DNA from 4 places in the Duganella sp. GW821-FHT07F09 genome. Region 2 is predicted to be linked to each of the others. Evidence: predicted binding sites of a transcription regulator. Region 2 holds the regulator's gene; each other region holds the start of a gene.
What was found. Region 2 encodes FNR, which switches genes on or off when oxygen is low (the NO sensors DNR and NnrR bind a similar motif). Its sites were predicted from a motif close to TTGATNNNNATCAA; they were not measured.
Positions count from the first base shown of each region.

Region 1: the regulator FNR is predicted to act here: its motif matches at 2,195-2,208, upstream of AC07P1_RS28550 (KamA family radical SAM protein).
Region 3: the regulator FNR is predicted to act here: its motif matches at 2,775-2,788, upstream of AC07P1_RS11165 (XrtA system polysaccharide chain length determinant).
Region 4: the regulator FNR is predicted to act here: its motif matches at 1,219-1,232, upstream of cqsA (alpha-hydroxyketone-type quorum-sensing autoinducer synthase).

Region 1 is NZ_JBWKQJ010000013.1:82,298-86,929, reverse strand. Features, by position in the region: gene AC07P1_RS28560 (methyl-accepting chemotaxis protein) at 1-1,501, opposite strand, end outside; gene AC07P1_RS28555 (cache domain-containing protein) at 1,566-2,039, opposite strand; gene AC07P1_RS28550 (KamA family radical SAM protein) at 2,276-3,733, shown strand; gene AC07P1_RS28545 (MFS transporter) at 3,782-4,632, shown strand, end outside.
Region 2 is NZ_JBWKQJ010000002.1:522,524-527,155, reverse strand. Features, by position in the region: gene ccoP (cytochrome-c oxidase, cbb3-type subunit III) at 1-564, shown strand, start outside; gene ccoG (cytochrome c oxidase accessory protein CcoG) at 577-1,962, shown strand; gene AC07P1_RS07430 (FixH family protein) at 1,973-2,491, shown strand; gene fnr (fumarate/nitrate reduction transcriptional regulator Fnr) at 2,656-3,414, opposite strand; gene AC07P1_RS07420 (alpha/beta fold hydrolase) at 3,658-4,407, shown strand; gene AC07P1_RS07415 (response regulator) at 4,498-4,632, shown strand, end outside.
Region 3 is NZ_JBWKQJ010000003.1:609,612-614,243, reverse strand. Features, by position in the region: gene prsT (XrtA/PEP-CTERM system TPR-repeat protein PrsT) at 1-1,218, shown strand, start outside; gene AC07P1_RS11175 (N-acyl amino acid synthase FeeM domain-containing protein) at 1,228-1,980, opposite strand; gene AC07P1_RS11170 (XrtA/PEP-CTERM system exopolysaccharide export protein) at 2,103-2,717, opposite strand; gene AC07P1_RS11165 (XrtA system polysaccharide chain length determinant) at 2,873-4,396, shown strand; gene AC07P1_RS11160 (XrtA-associated tyrosine autokinase) at 4,415-4,632, shown strand, end outside.
Region 4 is NZ_JBWKQJ010000001.1:933,941-938,572, forward strand. Features, by position in the region: gene cqsA (alpha-hydroxyketone-type quorum-sensing autoinducer synthase) at 1-1,141, opposite strand, end outside; gene AC07P1_RS04265 (sensor histidine kinase) at 1,306-2,586, shown strand; gene AC07P1_RS04270 (response regulator) at 2,592-3,602, shown strand; gene AC07P1_RS04275 (ABC transporter permease) at 3,755-4,632, opposite strand, start outside.

The sequences.
Region 1 (4,632 bases), on a different contig from region 2:
CCTGCAGGCTCTCGGCGGCCGCCGCCGCCTGTTCCACCAACGCCGCGTTCTGCTGCGTCACGTCGTCCATCTGGCCGACCGCCTGGTTGACCTCGGCGATGCCCAGCGCCTGCTCGGCGCTGGCGTCGCTGATGCGGGCGATGATGTCGTTGACCTCGCGCACCGAGTCGACGATGTCGCCCATGCGCTCGCCGGCCTGGTGCACCGAGGCGCTGCCGCTGTCGATGGTGGCCACCGAGGCCGCGATCAGGGTCTTGATTTCCTTGGCCGCCGCCGCCGAGCGCTGCGCCAAGGTGCGCACCTCCGACGCCACCACCGCGAAGCCGCGCCCCTGCTCGCCGGCGCGCGCCGCCTCGACGGCCGCGTTGAGCGCCAGGATGTTGGTCTGGAACGAGATGCTGTCGATGACGCTGATGATGTCGACGATCTGGCGCGAGCTGGCGCGGATCGACGTCATCGTCTGCACCGCCTGCTGCACGGCGGCGCCGCCGCGCTGCGCCATGTCGGTGGCGCTGGCGGCCAGCTTGCAGGCCTGCTGGGCGTTGGCGGCGTTCTGCTGCACCGCCCGGGTCAGGCTGTCCATCGCGCTGGCCGTTTGTTCGAGCGAGCTGGCCTGCATTTCGGTGCGGGTCGACAAATCGAGGTTGCCGCTGGCGATCTCGTGGGCGGCGGTGTCGATCGAGCGCACCGCCGTCAGGATGGTGCTCAAGGTTTGCGTCAGGTTGCTCATGGTTTGATCGAGCATGCGCGCGGTGTCGGCGATTTCATCGCGGCCGTCGTTGCGCCGGCCGGCGCCGAGGCGGCCCGCCGCCAGCGCCACGACCACGTCGGCGATGCCGCGGATGTCGCGCAGCATGGCGCCGCGCACGGCCACCGTCACGCCCAGCGACAGCGCGATCGACAGCAGCACGACGATACCCATGGTGGTGGTGAGGGTGGCGAAGTCGCCGGTGGCGCGGTCGTGCGCCTGTTCGCTCAACTGCTTTTGCAACGCCGACATTTTCGCCAGCTGGTCGTTGAGCTGCAGGAACTGGGTTTCCGCCTTGGCCATCGAGTTGGTGGCGATGCTCTGGTCCATCTGCGCCAGGTCCATCGTTTCGAGCACGGCCTTGCGGTAGGCCGCCAACGACTGCAGCGATTGCTCGATGATCTTGCGCTCGGCCTCGTTGACGCCGGATTCGGCGCCCAGCCGGCGCAGCCCGGCCTCGACGCCGGCGTGGCGCGCCTTGATTTGCTTGCCCAGGGCGTCGAGCCGCGACTGCGCGAAGCTGCCGTTGACCCAGGCCAGCAACTGGTAGATGTGGGCGTGCGCGTAGCGCGCCTCGCCGGAGACGTCGGCCGCCGCCTTGAGGCGCTCGGCGCGCACCTGCACCAGGTTCTCCATCGAGGCGTTCTGGCGGACCATGCCGTAGTAGCCGGCGGCGGCGGTGACGATCAACAGCACCAGCACCAGGCCGGGCGCGAGCAGCAGTTTGGGACCTATGCGTAATTTCTTCAACATGATGCTCTCCGGCGTGGGTGCGGGCTGCGTGCGAAGCTTGGTGGATAAGCGGCGCGCTGCGTCGTTATTGCTTCTTGTAGATGCCTGCCTCCAGCACGACGTCGCCGACGCGCAGGATGTAGGTGGTCTTCGGCTCGATCTTGCCGGTGGTCGGATTTTTGTACTGGTAGTCGACCCAGCCGCTGCCTTTTTTGGCGGCCAGCTCGATGATCTCGCGGCGGTATTTCTTGCCGCTGGCGTCGGGCACGTCGGTCAAGTCCTTGCCGACGATGGAGGGGTTGACCGGATGTGCCAGCACGATGCCGGTGTTGATGTCGCGCATGTCGACGTACAGCGAACCCTGGATGATGTCCGGGTCCTTGGCGCTGATCTTTTTGATCATCGCTTCCTTGCCGTTGGCCTTCATGAAGGCGGCGCCTTTTTCGGCCATGGCGATGGCGTCTTTCTCGGTCGGTTCGGCGGCGTGGGCGGCGGACAGGTTGAACAGGGCGGACGCGGCGACGGCGGCCGATGCGAAGTGCGCGAAGTGCGGTTTCATGGTGGGTCCTTGTCAGGTGAGGGGGATTGCTCGGCTAAACTTTACGCCCGCCCCGGTCGCCGGGATTGCGCTGCCGCAAGGTGTGGCCGCATGGCAATTACGACCGTGGTTTTATTGCCGCTTGCGCCCAGTCCTTAAATATTTCCAAGCGTCACTTGATTTTAGGCAATTTCAATGGCCCGTGGGCAGCCTAGCATGCAGTTTCCGCCACCCAACAAAAGCGATAGGAAACCGCCATGACCACCAACCTGATTTCGTCCGGGACCCCAAGCGCCGCGCAGGCGCCGAAGTTCAAACCCTTCATCCGCCAGACCATCGCCAACTCGCGCCAGTGGGAATGGATACCGCCCGATTTGCAGGAGGCGGTGCAGGTGGTGTCGCATGTGCTGCCGTTCCGCACCAACGAATATGTGCTCGACCATTTGATCGACTGGAACAACATCCCCGACGATCCGATCTACCGCCTGGTGTTCCCGCACAAGGACATGCTGCAGGCGGACGACTACGCCCAGTTGCGCGACCTGGTGCTGGGCCACGCCAACCCGCCGGCGATGGCCGAACTGGTGCGCAAGATCCGCATGCGCATGAATCCCCATCCGGCCGGGCAGATGACGCACAACGTGCCGCGCGTGAACGACGCGCCGGTCAAGGGCCTGCAGCACAAGTACAAGGAGACGGTGCTGTTCTTCCCCAGCGCCGGCCAGACCTGCCACGCCTATTGCACCTTCTGCTTCCGCTGGCCGCAGTTCGTCGGCATGGACGACATGAAGTTCGACGCCCGCGAGTCGCACGAGCTGGCGGCCTATCTGAAGCTGCATCCGGAGGTGACCGATGTGCTGATCACCGGCGGCGATCCCTTGATCATGAACACCCGCTCGCTCGAGGCCTACATCGAGCCGCTGCTGGTGCCGGAGCTGGCGCATATCCAGAACATCCGCATCGGCACCAAGTCGGTGGCGTACTGGCCGCAGCGCTTCGTGACCGACCGCGACGCCGACGATCTGCTGCGCCTCTTCGAACGGGTGGTCGCCAGCGGCAAGAACATGGCCATCATGGGCCACTACAACCACGCGGTGGAGCTGCGCTCGGAGATCGCCCAGCTCGCCGTCAAGCGCATCGTCGGCACCGGCGCCACCCTGCGCATGCAAGGGCCGCTGATCCGCCACATCAACGAAGACCCGAAAAGCTGGGCCGAGCTGTGGCAGACCGGCGTGCGCCTGGGCGCGATCCCCTACTACATGTTCGTCGAGCGCGACACCGGCCCGCGCGAGTACTTCGAGCTGCCGCTGGCGCGCGCGCACGAGATCTTCCAGGAGGCCTACCAGATGGTGTCGGGCCTGGCGCGCACCGTGCGCGGGCCGTCGATGAGCGCCTTCCCCGGCAAGGTGGTGATCGACGGCGTGGTCACCATCGGCGGCGAGAAGGTCTTCGCGCTGCAGTTCCTGCAAGCCCGCAATCCGAACTGGGTGCGCCGTCCGTTCTATGCCAAATACGATCCCAACGCGACCTGGATGGACCATCTGAAACCGGCCTTCGGCAAGGAGAAGTTCTTCTTCGAGGAGGAGGGCGGCAGCCGCAGCGAGTACGGCATCGAGACGCCCGGCCAGCGCAAGGTCATCCCGCTGATCTCGGCGCGGCAGGAGGCCGCCGCCGCCGCGGTGTCGGCCGGTTGCAGCGCACCGAACGCCGCATAGGGTGACGCCATGCTAACCGGGGAACGGACGCGGGAGGACCTGGTGTGCATGCCGCCACCCCCGACCCGCAATGCGGCCACAGGGGTCGGACCGCGTACGGGGGCCGACCCCGCGCCTCCGGTTCGCGGGTTGGGGGCGCCGGCGCCCAAACTGTCGGGAAGCGCGGTATTCCTGTTGGTGTTCCTGCCGTTCGCGCTGGGCCACTTCCTGTCGGCGCTGATGCGCACCGTGAACGCGACGGTGGCGCCGCAACTGGTGACGGCGCTCGCGCTCACGCCCGGCCAACTGGGGCTGCTGACCAGCGCCTTCTTTTTCGCCTTCGCGCTGGTGCAGCTGCCGGTCGGCATCGCGCTCGATCGCTGGGGACCGGCCAAGGTGCAGCTGCCGATGCTGATCGTGGCGGCGGTGGGCGCGCTGGCCTTTTCCGGCGGCGACACCTTCGCCGAGCTGCTGGTGGCGCGCGCCGTGATCGGCCTGGGCGTGGGCGGCTGCTTCATGTCGGCGGTGAAGGCGATTTCGACCTGGATCGCGCCGTCGCGCATGCCGTCGGTGCAGGGTTACCTGATCGCCGTCGGCGGCCTGGGGGCGGCGTCGGCCACGTTGCCGGTGCGCCTGGCGCTGCACTACACGGACTGGCGCGGCCTGTTCGTCGTGCTGGCCGTGGCGGCGGTGACCACCGGCCTGCTGATCCGCATGCTGACGCCGTCGCAGCCGGTCACTCCGGCCCAAGGGTCGGGCAGGGGCCCGGTGCTGGCGGCGATGGGCGAGGTGTACCGCCATCCGGCCTTCCGCGAGGCGACCATGCTGGTGTTGATCCCGCATACGGTGTTCTTCGGCATGCAGGGGCTGTGGATCAGCCGCTGGCTGACCGACGTGGCGCGTTTTTCGGACGAGGCGGT
Region 2 (4,632 bases):
GGCCAGCGGCTGTTCCTGACGTACTGCGCGCAGTGCCACGGTTCGGACGCGCGCGGCAACAAGGGCTTTCCCAACCTGACCGACAACGACTGGCTGTTCGGCGGCGCGCCGGAAACCATCAAGGAATCGATCCTGCGCGGACGCATGGGCGTGATGCCGCCGATGGGCGCGGCGCTCGGCTCGGACAAGGATGTGGAAAACGTCGCCCACTACGTGCTCAGCCTGTCCGGCTCGACCGCCGACCCGATCAAGGCGGTGTTCGGCAAGGGCAAGTTCGGCGCCTGCATGGCCTGCCACAGCGCCGGCGGCACCGGCAACCAGGCACTTGGCGCGCCCAACCTGAGCGACAAGGTCTGGCTGTTCGGCGGCAGCGCCGAGACCATCATGGAAACCATCCGCAAGGGCCGCAACGCCACCATGCCCGCGTTCGAGGACTTCCTCGGCGACGCCAAGGTGCACGTGCTGGCGGCGTACGTGTGGAGTTTGTCGAACGACGTCAACGCGCCGGAATCGTCGCCGGTTCCGCCGGCGCCGGCCGTCGCCGCCACGCCTGCGGCGGAATAAGCGGTCAACGCCATGAGCTCGCCTGAATCACAAGTCGTCCATATGTACGCCGCGCGGGAGGAGATCTATCCGCGCGAAGCCTCGGGCCGCTATGCCCGGCTGCGCTGGCTGTTCGTCTGGCTGACGCAGCTGGCCTTCTACGGCGCGCCGTGGCTGCAATGGAACGACCGCCAGGCCCTGCTGTTCGACCTGGGCGCGCGCAAGTTCTACATCTTCGGCCTGGTGTTATGGCCGCAGGATTTCATCTACCTGGCCGCGCTGCTGATCATCTGCGCCTATTTGCTGTTCCTGGCGACGGCGGTGGCGGGGCGGGTCTGGTGCGGCTTCGCCTGTCCGCAAACGGTGTACACCGAAATCTTCCTGTGGATAGAACGCCGGATCGAAGGCAAGCGCAGCGCGCGCATGGCGCTCGACCGGCAGCCGCCGTCGGCGGCCAAGTTCGCGAAAAAGAGCGCCAAGCACCTGGCCTGGGGCGCGGTCGCGCTGTGGACCGGCTTCACCTTCGTCGGCTACTTCACGCCGATCAAGCACTTGGCCGAAGAGGTGCTGACGTTGAGCTTCGGCCCGTGGGAATGGTTCTGGGTGGTGTTCTACAGCTTCGCCACCTACGGCAACGCCGGCTGGATGCGCGAACAGGTGTGCAAATACATGTGCCCGTACGCCCGCTTCCAGAGCTCGATGTTCGACCGCGACACCCTGATCATCACCTACGCCGGCGAGCGGGGCGAGCCGCGCATGCCGCTGTCGAAGAAGGAAGCGGGCAAGGGCGGCGACTGCATCGACTGTTCGATGTGCGTGCAGGTGTGCCCGACCGGCATCGACATCCGCAACGGCCTGCAATACGAATGCATCGGCTGCGCCGCCTGCGTCGACGCCTGCAACGGCGTGATGGACAAGGTCGGCCTGCCGCGCGGCCTGATCCGCTACAGCACCGAGCGTGCCATGACGATGCATTACACGCCGACGCAGATCCACCGGCGCACGTTGCGTCCCCGGGTGCAAATCTACGCCGCCATCCTGGCGCTGATCGTGGCCGCCGTCGGCACCGCGCTCTACCTGCGGGTGCCGCTCAAGCTGGACGTCATCCGCGACCGTGGCGCCATGGGCCGCGAGGTCGAGGACGGCATGATCGAAAACGTCTACCGGCTGCAGATCATGAACACGTCCGAGCGGGCGCAGACCTACCGCATCCGCGTCAGCGGCATCGCCACCTTGGCGCAGGTGACGCCGGAGCTGGTGCGGGTCGACGCCACAGAAACCAAGGCGCATCCGATCCGGCTGCGCACGGCGCACGGCGCCGCCCATCCGGGTTCGAACAAGATCGCCGTCGAACTGACGTCGGTCGACGACCCGTCGCTGCATGTGAAGGAAGACGCGGTATTCATTGTGCCGCGCTAAGGAGAACAGCATGACCGTATCGATATCGCATGCCACCGTGACGCCGTGGTGGAAGCAGCGCTGGCCGTGGCTGCTGATGGCCGGCCCGGCGATCGTCATCGTTGCCGGCGTCTACACCGGCTACCTCGCCTTCACGCGGCAGGACGCGCTGGTGGTGGGCGACTACTACAAGCGGGGCAAGGCCATCAACCAGGACTTGCGGCGCGACCGCGTGGCCAGCACCTTGGGGTTGTCGATGTCGATCGGCTACGACCCCACGCAAGGCATGCTGGCCGGCCAGCTGCGCCGCGACAGCGACGACCACGCCAAGACGGAGCGCTTGTTCGTACGCCTGTCGCACGCGACCTTGCCGGCCAAGGACATCCAGCTGGTGGTGCGGCCGGACGAATTCGGCGGCTTCCATATCAATCTGCCGATGCTCGAGCGCAGCCGCTGGGTGGTGCTGGTGGAAGGCGAAAAGCGCGACTGGCGCCTGGCCGGCGCCTGGAGCTGGCCGGCGCAGCGCAGCGTCACCCTGCGCGCCGAATAAGCCCGTGGTTGGATGGTGATTTTGACCGGGGAACCCACCGCAATCGTGGATCCACGTAGGGCGGATTAGCGTAGCGTAATCCGCCAGGAGCCCCCGGGGACGCATGCATGGCGGATTACGGCTTCGCCTAATCCGCCCTACGTGTCTATGTGGTCATTCCGCCGCTAATGGCAGGTCTGCGTGCCGGCCGTGATGGCCTTGAGCATGGGCGGATCGAGCAGTTCGATTTCGCGGTTGCTCACGCGTAGCAGGCCTTCCTTCTTGAACTTCGACAGCAGGCGGCTGATGCTTTCGATCGTCAGGCCCAGGTAGTTGCCGATCTCTTCGCGCGACATGCGCAGCTGGAAGGTGTTGGGCGAGTAACCGCGCGCCTCGTAACGCGACGACAGGTTCACCAGGAAGGCGGCGAAACGCTGCGTCGCCTGCATATTGCCCAGCAGGAGCATGACGCTTTGCTCGCGCGTGATCTCCTGGCTCATCATTCGGTGGAAGTGCCGCAGCAAGGTCGGCATGTCGGCCAGCAGCTGTTGCAGGCTGCCGAACGGAATCTCGCACACCTCGCTGTCCTCCAGCGCCACGGCGGTGCAATGGTGCAGGTCGGTGCTGATGGCGTCCATGCCCAGCAACTCGCCCGCCATCTGGAAACCGGTGATTTGCTCGGCGCCCTCGCGGTTGACCTGGTAGGTCTTGAAGTGGCCGAGCCGGATCGCGTACAAATTCACGAACGGATCGCCGATGCGGAACAACGTGGCGCCGCGCGCGACCTTGCGCCGGCGGCCGATGATCCGGTCGAGCCGCTCCATGTCTTCATTGCCCAGTCCCATCGGTAAACACAACTGGTGCATGCTGCAATTGGCGCAGCTGGCCTTGAGGATGTCGATGGTGGCGCCGGGCAGCACCAGTGCGGGGAGGTCTCTGATCATGCCGCCAGTGTAGACCATTAGTCGCTGCTTTCGGCCGATGCCGCACTGTACCGATCAGGTATTCGCGCCACTCCGAGCCTTGCTTCATGCAAGCGTGCTTGCACCGGCGGCCCACCCGGTCCGCAAATATTTTCGACATCCGGTTAAATTTAACTTGCACGCTATTAGATTGTTCGCTATAGTTCACCTCAAGCAAGTAGCACACTACTTAATAGTAAACAACCAACCTCGAAAGGAATCACCATGAAACGCTCGATCATCGCCTCCGCCCTGCTGGCCGCCACCGTCCTGACCGCCCAAGCCGCCACGCCGGCCGCCGACACCACCGTGGTGCTGGTGCACGGCGCCTTCGCCGACGGTTCCAGCTGGGAAAAAGTCATCCCGTTGCTGCAGGCCCAAGGCTTGAAAGTGGTGGCCGTGCAAAACCCGCTGACCTCGCTGGCCGACGACGTCGCCGCCGCCCAGCGCGTGATCGACGCGCAAACCGGTAAAGTGGTGCTGGTCGGCCACTCGTGGGGCGGCACCGTGATCACCGAGGCCGGCACCAGCGACAAGGTCAAGGCGCTGGTCTACGTGGCCGCGTTCGCACCGTCGGAAGGCCAGGCCACCGCCGAGCTGGGCAAGGACTACGCCGTGCCGCCAGGCATCGCCACCTTGCAAGCCGACGCCGGCGGTTTCCTGTGGCTGCCGACCGCGTCGGTCTCCACCAACTTCGCCCAGGACGTTCCGCCGGCCACCGCCGCGCTGATCGCCGCCACCCAGGGCCCGATCGCCGCCAAGGCCTTCGCCGACAAGACCACCGTGGCGGCCTGGAAAAACAAGGCCAACTATTACATCGCCGCGTCCGAGGACCGCATGATCGATCCGGCCTTGCAACAGGCGTTCGCCAAGAAAATCAACGCCACCACTATCACGCTGAAAGCGAGCCACGTGCCGATGGTGTCGCAGCCGCAAAAAGTCGCCGACGTGATCATCGCCGCCGCCCGGCGTTAATACTGTTGCCAAGGTCGGGCATTGATAGGAGAATTCCTGAGCACTCCGTAGTTCTCCAATTTCATGTCCGACCCGCCCGACAAGGATGAAATGAAGCCACTTGGCATCAAGGCTAAAGTTGCGCTGGCGACCAGCATCACGTCGATCCTGATGATCGCGCTGGTGACCGTGGTTCAGATGCAACGCATGAAGGCGGATTTCACCAAAGTACTTTTCACGCAACAA
Region 3 (4,632 bases), on a different contig from region 2:
AAGGCGCTGAAGTTCGAACCGCTGTACATGCCCGCGTTGAACAATCTGACGCAGATGGATTTGAAGGAGAAGAAACCCGAGCAGGCGCGCCAACGCCTGCAGGCGGCGCTGGCCAAGGACAAGAAGAGCGCCGACGTGATGGGCGCGCTGGCCGACCTGGCCTTGTCGCAGTCCAAACCAGCGGAGGCGCGGACCTGGCTCGAACAGGTGGTGCGCGATCATCCGGACAATGTCGAAGCGTCGCTGCGGCTGGTGAGCTTCTACGCCAGCGCCAACGAGCTGTCGAAGGCGCTGGTGCTGGCGCAAAAGCTGCAAGCGACCGATCCGTCGAATTCGAATGTGCTGGCGATGCTGGCCGAGCTGCAAACCCGCGGCGGCGACAAGGACGGCTCGCTGGAAAACTGGACCAAGCTGGCCGTGCTGCAGCCGACCTCGGCGGAACTGCAGTTGCGCATCGCCGACGCCCACGCCGCCGTCAAGGACAACGACGGCGCGGCCAGGGCGCTGAACAAGGCGCTGTCGCTGCGGCCCGACTATCCGCAAGCCCAGGTCGCGCTGACCAGGCTGCTGATCGGCCAGCGCGACTGGGCGCGGGCGCTGCAAACGGTCAGGGGCTTCCAGAAGGCCCGTAGCGACGGCCCGCTGGGCTACAAGCTCGAAGGCGACGTGCTGATGGCGCAGAAACAGATGCAGCCCGCGCTGGCGATGTATCAGAAAGCCTACGACATGCAGCCATCGGGGCCTACCTTGATACCGTTGTACAGCGCGCTCGTTCAGTCCGGCAAGACCCAAGAGGCGCGCGCGCGCATGCGGCAGTGGCTGGACAAGCACGCCGACGACCGCACCACGCGGCTGTATTTCGCCAATAGCCTGCTGGCCGAAAAGGATTTCCCGGCCGGTATCGCGCAATTCGAGCAGTTGCTGAAGCTGACGCCCAACCATGCGGTGGTCATGAACAATCTCGCATGGCTGTACCAGCAGCAAAAAGACCCGCGCGCCCTCGGCATGGCCGAGCAGGCGCACAAGGCCGCGCCGGCCGACCCGATCATCCTCGACACGCTGGGCTGGATACTGGTCGAGCAGGGCAAGCTGGACCGGGCGCTGCCGTTGCTGAAGCAGGCCGCCGCGCTCGCCCCGGCGAACACCGACATCCGCAACCACCTGGGCATCGCGCTGGGCAAGTCGGACAAGTTGGGCAATACGCACGCCGGGCGCTAGGCGCCCTCCTCACGTCTGGCCGTTGATCAGGCGCCCGGTAATACCGGGCTCGTCCCACGTGGGGAAGAAGTACGGATAGAACGAGCGTTCGTTGTTGTGCGTTTCCATCAGTCCGCCGAACTTGCGGATTTGCTCGCCCATGTACGCCAACTCCAGCCGCAGCAGCACGGCCGGCGCCCCGACCCGCGTGCATTGCCGCTCGCCGCCGAAATCGCGGAAGCCCAGCATGCGCTTGTAAAACATCACGTGGCGCGGATTGACCTCGATGATGTAGTCCGTGTAGTTGTGAATATTGCGCGCGTAAATGTACGAAATGTGGATCAGCGCGGCGAATACCCGCTTGGACACGCCCTTGTCGATCGCCAGCCGCGACGGTTCGCACAGGCGGCGCTGCCGGCCCCGCAGTTCGTCGAGCTTGTCGAGGAAGTTCTCGTCGGCCGGCAAGCCGATCTCCGGCGTGTCCAGGCACAGCGACATCGTGCCGACGGTTTGGCCGCCGGTTTCGGCGAACAGGGTGATTTTATTGGGTGAATGGGTGGCGTTGGGGTCCACCGAGTAGCCGCGCCAGCCGTACATTTTCTTCAGCAGCAGACTGGCCGCCTCGCGCCGGCCCTGCGAATTGGCCATACGTATATGAAATGTTTGCTGATCAAGGGGATGATCCAGTATCGATTCTTCCTTGCCCTCGCCGACCACAAGGTCGCGCAGGCCTGTATTGGCTTCAAAGGAAACTATCGCATCGTCGTGTTGCACGGTTGGCATCCTGTCAGGTCTGTCGGCCAGCCGCCGGCAAAGGGGCGACTGGGCATGCAGGTCAGACCTCGACATTTGCCAAAAAGTTCCCTACTTTTAAAAATATATTTTTTGCGCGGCCGGCGCCCAGGCTAGAACCAGCCCTCCGGGATCACCAGCACGTCGCCGGGCAGCACGGCAACATTGGCGGAAATATCTCCTTTTCGCAGCAGGTCGTGCAGGCGCACCGGTACCGCGCGCCGGGTGCCGTCGACGGTGCGGATGAGGTTGGCCTTGTTGCCGGCGGCGAAATCGGTGATGCCGCCGACGGCGATCAGCACGTCCATCAGCGACATGCCCTGGCGGTAGGCCAGCGCCTGCGGCCGCGCCGCCTGCCCGATCACCCGTATCTGCTGCGAATACGGCCCGACGAAGCTGGTCACGATCACCGTCACCATCGGTTGCTGGATGTATTTCTCCAGGGCCTTCTCGATGTCGCGCGCCAGCTCGGTGGAGGTCTTGCCGGCGGCCTGCAGATCCTCGACCAGCGGCGTGGTGATCTTGCCGTCCGGCCGCACCGGCACGCTGACCGACACTTCGGGATTGCGCCAGACATTGATGTTGATGTTGTCGCCGGCGCCGATCAGGTACGCCAGTTGCGCCGGCGGCTCGTCCGGCGGCACCAGGGAGATCCGGCTTGCGCACGCGCTCAGCAACAGGGCCGCCGCCACCATCGCGCCAGCCGAAAACCGCAGGTAGGTATGCATGACCGCTTCCGTTGAATAGTCTGGAGTCCATCATTCAGAAAACACGGCCCACTCCGCTTGATCTGCCTCAAGCAGCTTGGAGTTAAGGGAAATTTGTATTATCCCAGCCATATAATTTAAGTTCCCGAGTGCGCTGTCAGTGGAGACAATTGAATATGGAGGAGTTAATCAACCAGCTGACATCCAGCCTTAAAGGGATATGGAAATACCGTTGGTACGCCATTTCCGTCATGTGGCTGGTGGCGACATTGGGCTGGGCCAAGGTGGCGATGCTGCCGGACGATTATCAAACCACGGCGCGCGTCTTCGTCGACACCCAGAGCATCCTCAAGCCGCTGCTGGCGGGCATGACGAGCGTGCCCAACGTCGAGCAGCAGGTGTCCATCATGAGCCGCACCTTGTTGAGCCGTCCCAACGTCGAACGCGTCGTGCGCATGGTCGATCTGGACATCAACGCCAAAACCCCGCGCGACCAGCAACGCCAGCTCGACGAATTAATGGGCAAGATAAAAATCGGCGGCACCGGCAATTACGATATTTACACGATTAGCTACAGCAACCGCAATCCGCGCCTGGTGCGCGACGTCGTGCAATCGCTGCTGACGATATTCCTCGAAGGCAGTTTTAAAGGCAAGAATGGTGAAACACGTAAAGCCGTGCAATTTATCGACGACCAGATCAAGGCGTATGAATTCAAGCTGATCGCCGCCGAGAATTCACTCAAGGAATTCAAGCGCAAGAACACCGGCCTGCTGCCGCGCCAGGGCACGGACTATTCGACCCAGCTCGAACAATCATCCGACGCCCTGAACACGGCCAAGCTGGAGCTGGTCGAGGCGCAACAGGCGCGCAACGCCATCACCAGCCAGATCAGCGGCGACGAACCCATCCTCGATACGCTGGCCACGCCGGCCAGCATCGACAATCCCGAGCTCGACGGCCGCATCTCGGCCATCAACAAGAACCTCGACGCGCTGCGCCTGCAATACACCGAGCTGCACCCCGACATCGTCGCCGCCAAGCGCCTGGTGGCGCAGCTGGAGGCGCGCAAGGTCGAGGAAGGCAAACTCAAGCCCTCTGGCGACCCGGGCAAAAATTTCAGCCCGATGCTGCAGCAGCTGAAGGTGGCGCAGGCGGCGGCCGACGCCAAGGTGGCCTCGATCGCCGCCCGGGTGCAGGAATTCAGCGCGCGCCACGAGCGGCTGCTGGCGCAAGCCAATGCGGTGCCGGAGGTCGAGTCCGCGCTGGCCCAACTGAACCGCGACTACATGATCAACAAGGACAACTACGAAAAGCTGGTCGGCCGGCGCGAGGCGGCCAAGTTGTCGGGCGACCTCAGTTCCACCACCGACATGATGACCTTCAAGATCATCGATCCACCCACCGTGCCGTTGACGCCGATCGGCCCGAACCGCCCGCTGCTGTTGAGCGTGGTACTGGTGGGCGCGCTGCTGACGGGCATCGCCACCGCCCTGCTGATCAGCCAGGTGCGGCCGACCTTCCTGCGGCCGGGCGAACTGCGCGAGCGCACCGGCCTGCCGGTGCTGGGCACGGTATCGATGAACTGGACCGAGGGCGAGAAGATCAAGCGCAAACGCGGCAAGTACGCGTTCGGCGCCGCCCTGTCGAGCCTGTTCATGGTCTACGGCGGCGTGCTGGCGAGCACCATCCTGCGATAGCGACCAACCGGATCCACCATGGACGAAACCAAAGAGCTGCCTATCCTGCCCGCCGGGCCGGTTCCCCCCGCCCAGACGGCCGCGCTGGCGTCGCCCCGCTGTGTCGAGCTGAATCTGGCGCGGCTGGGCCAACTGGGCATGGTCACGCACGACGGCGGCCGCACCCCGGTCGCCGAGGACTTCCGCATCATCAAACGCCCGCTGCTGCGCAACGCGCGCGGCGACAACGACACGCC
Region 4 (4,632 bases), on a different contig from region 2:
CCAGCGAGCGGTTCTTGGCCGTGGCCGGCGCGCAGAACATGGCGCCATAGATGCCGTGCGTTTCCAGCAGCTTGCGCAACGCCAATGTCTTCGGCTCGGGGCCCGGCTCCAACGCGATGATCTGCTCGCTGCCCTCGCCGACGTTGTAGCCGAGCGCGCCCAGATCCTCGCGCAACTCCAGCGATTTCGCGTGCAGCGCGGCGCGGCGGTCGTCGGCGGCCGCGACAAAATCGATGGCGGCGTCGAACCACGCCAGCTCGTGACCCAGCAGACAGGAGCTGAAAATGGCCGGTCGCGATTCCGACAGGAAGTACCCTTTGAACTTGCTCGAACAGGTGACGAACCCGGCGCGCCCGGCGAACGCCTTGGCCAGCGACGCCGTGCGGAAATGGACGCGCCCGCTTAGACCGTGCGCCGCCACCAGCCCGGCGCCGCGCGGCCCGTGCGTGCCCAGCGAATGCGATTCGTCGACGATCAGCAGGCAGCCGTACTGCTCCGCGATCTCCACCAGTTCCCGCAACGGCGCCAGGCTGCCGTTGGTGCTGTAGAGCGCGTCGACGGCGATCAGCCCGCGTCCATGGCGCGCCAGCTGCTTGCGCAGATGCTGCATGTCATTGTGCAGGAACGACACCGGCGCCGCCCCCGCCGATTGCACGCCTTCCCACAAGGAAGCGTGGGCCTGCATGTCCAGGTACACCGGGATGCCGGGCGCGGCCAGGGTTTGTACCAGGCCGACATTGGCGGCCCAGCCCGATTGGGCCAGGATGCCGTCCTGCGCGCCCATCAGCGCGGCGAACTTGCGCTCCAGCCGATGCTGGGCGCTGCCCTCCTGCAAATACACGGCCGACATCAGCATTTCCCCCTGGCTGTCGCGCAGCGCGGCGATCTGCGCCCCCACCAGCGCCGGCTCCCCGCCCAGGCACAGGTAGTCGTTACCAGCCAAAAACACGGCACCGCGCGGCGTCGGCTGCCACGCGTGCGGATGCTCGCCGCCCAGCAATTGCTCGATGCGGGTGACGTAGTGCTCGTCCATGCGGACGTTGACATAGTCGGGCATCACCTGCTCGGCGGACAGGGCGATGGCGCGGAAGGTGGAAGCGGAATCGGAACGGGTGCGGTGACCAGCGATAGCGTTTGACATCTTATTCTCCTCAGAAGTTGAAAGGTTGCTATTTGTGAATCTCATGTCGCACCTTGCAGCAAATAAAGAGAAGGAGATTGATGCAAATCAACTTGTGATTTGATATGGCCGAGCTCGGTTCAATTTCAGGCGATGATGCTAACTTGATACACGTCACATTGGCCATGAAGCATCCCCTGCAAGCACGCTGGAAACGTTGGCAACACGGAGTGGTCCAGTCGCTGCTGCTTTATCATGGCCGTGAGGACCATGCGACCGTGCGCGTGCTGCTGCTCGCTTGCATCGGCACGGTCGGCATGCCGCTGTACTACGTGATCTGGCAGCATTTTTTCCCGCAAGAATATGAAAGCCTGCCGCTGCGCATGGTCGGCATCCTGCTGTGCGCGCTGGGTCTGTTCGCGCGCCAGTTCACCCGCCGCATGCTCGATCTGTACCTGCTGGTCGCGCTAAGCTATATCTTTCCGTTCTTCTTCACGTTCATGTTCGTGATGAACCACGCCTCGGGGGTCTGGGGGGAGTCGCTGCTGATCGGTCTGGTCGTTCTGTTCCACTTCGACACCAGCCTGGCGCTGCGGGCCTATGTGATCGGCACCGCGCTGGCCTGCGTCGTCGCCGTCGCGCTCGGTGAAACCGCCACCCTGCTCAGCAAGCAGGTGTTGCAGCAGCTGCCGGTGCACTGGTTCACCATCGCCGTGCTGTCGGCGGCCAAGATCAGCCGCAACGTGCTGGCGCAGGAAAAACTGGCCGGGCTGGGCGCCGGGCTGGCCACCGTCGCCCACGAGTTGCGCACGCCGCTGACCAGCGTGGACGCCAACGTGCGCGGACTGCTCAGGTTGTTCTCGGACATCAACGGGCGGGTGGCGGACGACCGGCTCGGCACGATCGACGCGCTGGCCCGCATCCAGTTCGAGGTGCGCCACATGAACCACATGATCGATCTGTTCCTGCTCAGCGCCACGGCGGTGCGGCAAAACCTGCGCCCGGTCGAGACGGTATCGATGGAAACGGTGGTCGAGGCGGTGCTCAAGCGCTATCCGTTCTCCAGCACCGGCCAGCAAAAGATGGTCGCCCTGGAGGTGCGCCACAACTTCCGCTTCGCCGGCCAGGCCGAGCTGTCGGTGGTGATCCTGCTCAATCTGCTGCGCAACGCGCTCAAGGCGGTGCAGCGCGCCGGCAAGGGCCGCGTGCGCATCGTCGTCGACGGCGCCCACGAGCCGCCGCGCCTGCTGTTCATCGACACCGGCTGCGGCATCCCGGCGCCGCAGATGTCCCTGATTTTTCGTCGCTTCTACTCCTACCCGCCGCACAACGGCGCAGGGATAGGCCTCGCGCTGTGCCAGGAAATCATGGAAGCGTGGAACGCCACCATACGCTGCGTGTCGCGCGAGAGCGCGTACGCCATCTTCGTGCTGGAGTTTCCCCAGCAGCTGTCCACTTCAAGGTGAATCCAATGCATCTGCCCGTCTACTCGCATCCCACGCTGACCGTACTCGTCGACGACAGCGACTCCTTCCTCAAAAGCCTGTCGTTCCAGCTCGATCCCATGCTGGCGAGCAAAACCTTCCACGACACCTCCGCCGCGCTGCAATGGCTGCGCCAAAGCGAAGCGGACGACGGCGTACCGCTGCAGGTGAACTTCGACATGCAAAACCTCACCGGCGACCAGTGCAACATCGCGCTCGACCTGGAGCGCATCTATCGCATCGGCGAACAGCGCCGGCGTTTTTCCACGCCATCGGTGCTGGTGATCGACTATTCGATGCCGCAAATGAACGGGCTGGAATTTTGCGAGGCGGTCAGCCACCTGCCGTGCAAGAAGATTTTGTTCACCGGCACGGCCGATGAAAAGATCGCCGTCAGCGCCTTCAACCGTGGCCTGATCGACCGCTACATCAAGAAGAGCGACGACCACGCGCTCGATATCCTGGAAGTGGAGATCGCCGCGCTGCAGCGCAGCTACTTCGACGACAAGTCGGAAACCTTGCGCGAGCTGGTGCTGCTGCATAACTACCATTTCCTGGGCGACCCGGTGCTGGCGGGCCTGGTGCAGCATCTGATGGCGTCGATGGGATTCGTCGAGCATTACATTTTCCCGAATCCGACCGGCATCCTGTTCCTCGACAAACACGGCAAGGCCAAGCTGATGATGATCGAGACCGAGCAGGGCATGTACGCGCAGTACGAGATCGCCCGCGACAGCGACGCGCCGCCGTCCTTGCTCGACGCGCTGCTGGCGCGGCGGGTGTTGCCGTTCTTCTCGGATGCGGAGGGGGACGGGATGTATTCGCGCCAGGTCGGCGACAGTTGGCATCGTTATTGCGCGGCGCCGCAGGTGTGCCAGGGCAGCGAGACGTATTATTGGGCGCTGTTCGACCTGCCGGCGCATTATTTCGACAAGCTGCCGTATGCGTATGCGCAGTTTTTGAAGGAGCACGCGGCGCAGGAACGTGTCGCCGCGTAGGGCGGATTAGGCGGAACGCCGTAATCGGCCATGCATGCGCCACCGACGGCGCAACCATGGCCGATTACGCTGCGCCAATCCGCCCTACGTGGATCCGTGGTGTAATCCGTGATGTATCCACTGGAATGTCCATCGCGCCCCTGCCATCCGCATTACGCCTCGCGCAAGGTCTGCAACGGCGGCTGGCGCAACACATTGCGCAGGCCCAGCCATCCACCGGCGATGGCGCACACCGCGCCGGCCACCAACCCGACCAGCCACACCGACGGACTGAACGCCCAGGCGAACTTGAACTGATACGTCGCCAACGCCCAACCCATGGCCGCCGCGCCCGTCGCCGCCAGCACACCCGACAGCGCGCCCACCAGCGAGAACTCGATCAACTGCGCCTGCGACAACTGCTTGCGCGTGGCCCCCAGCGCCCGCAACAAACCGGACTCCCGCGTGCGCTCGTCCTGCGATCCCATCAACGCCGCGTACAGCACCAGCAAGCCCGACGCCAACGTAAAGATGAACAGGAACTCGATCGCCGTCACCACCTGGTCCAGCACCGACTGCACCTGGCGCAGCAAGCCGCCGACATCGACAATGGTCAAGTTCGGGAAATCGCGCGTCAAGGCATTCATCACCCCGCCCTGTTGCGGCGGCAGGTGGAAGGCCGTGATCCAGCTCTGCGACACTTCCTTCATCGCCGCCGGGTTGATAATCACAAAGAAGTTGACCCGCATCGAACCCCACTCCAGCTTGCGCAGGCTGGTGATGGTCACGTCCACCGGCGCGCCGGCTATGTCAAAGCGCAACTTGTCGCCCAGCTTCCAGCGCAGGGTCTTGGCGATGCCCTCCTCCACCGACGCCTCGGCCGAGCCCGGCGTATCGGCGAACCATTTGCCGGCGCTGATCTTGTTTTCCGCCTGCATCTGCGCCATCGTCGACAGATTGAACTCGCGGTCGGCCAGGCCGCGCGCGCGGTCCTCGGTATACGTCTCGGCGGTGATCGGCTGGCCGTTCACGGCCGTCAGGCGGCCGCGTA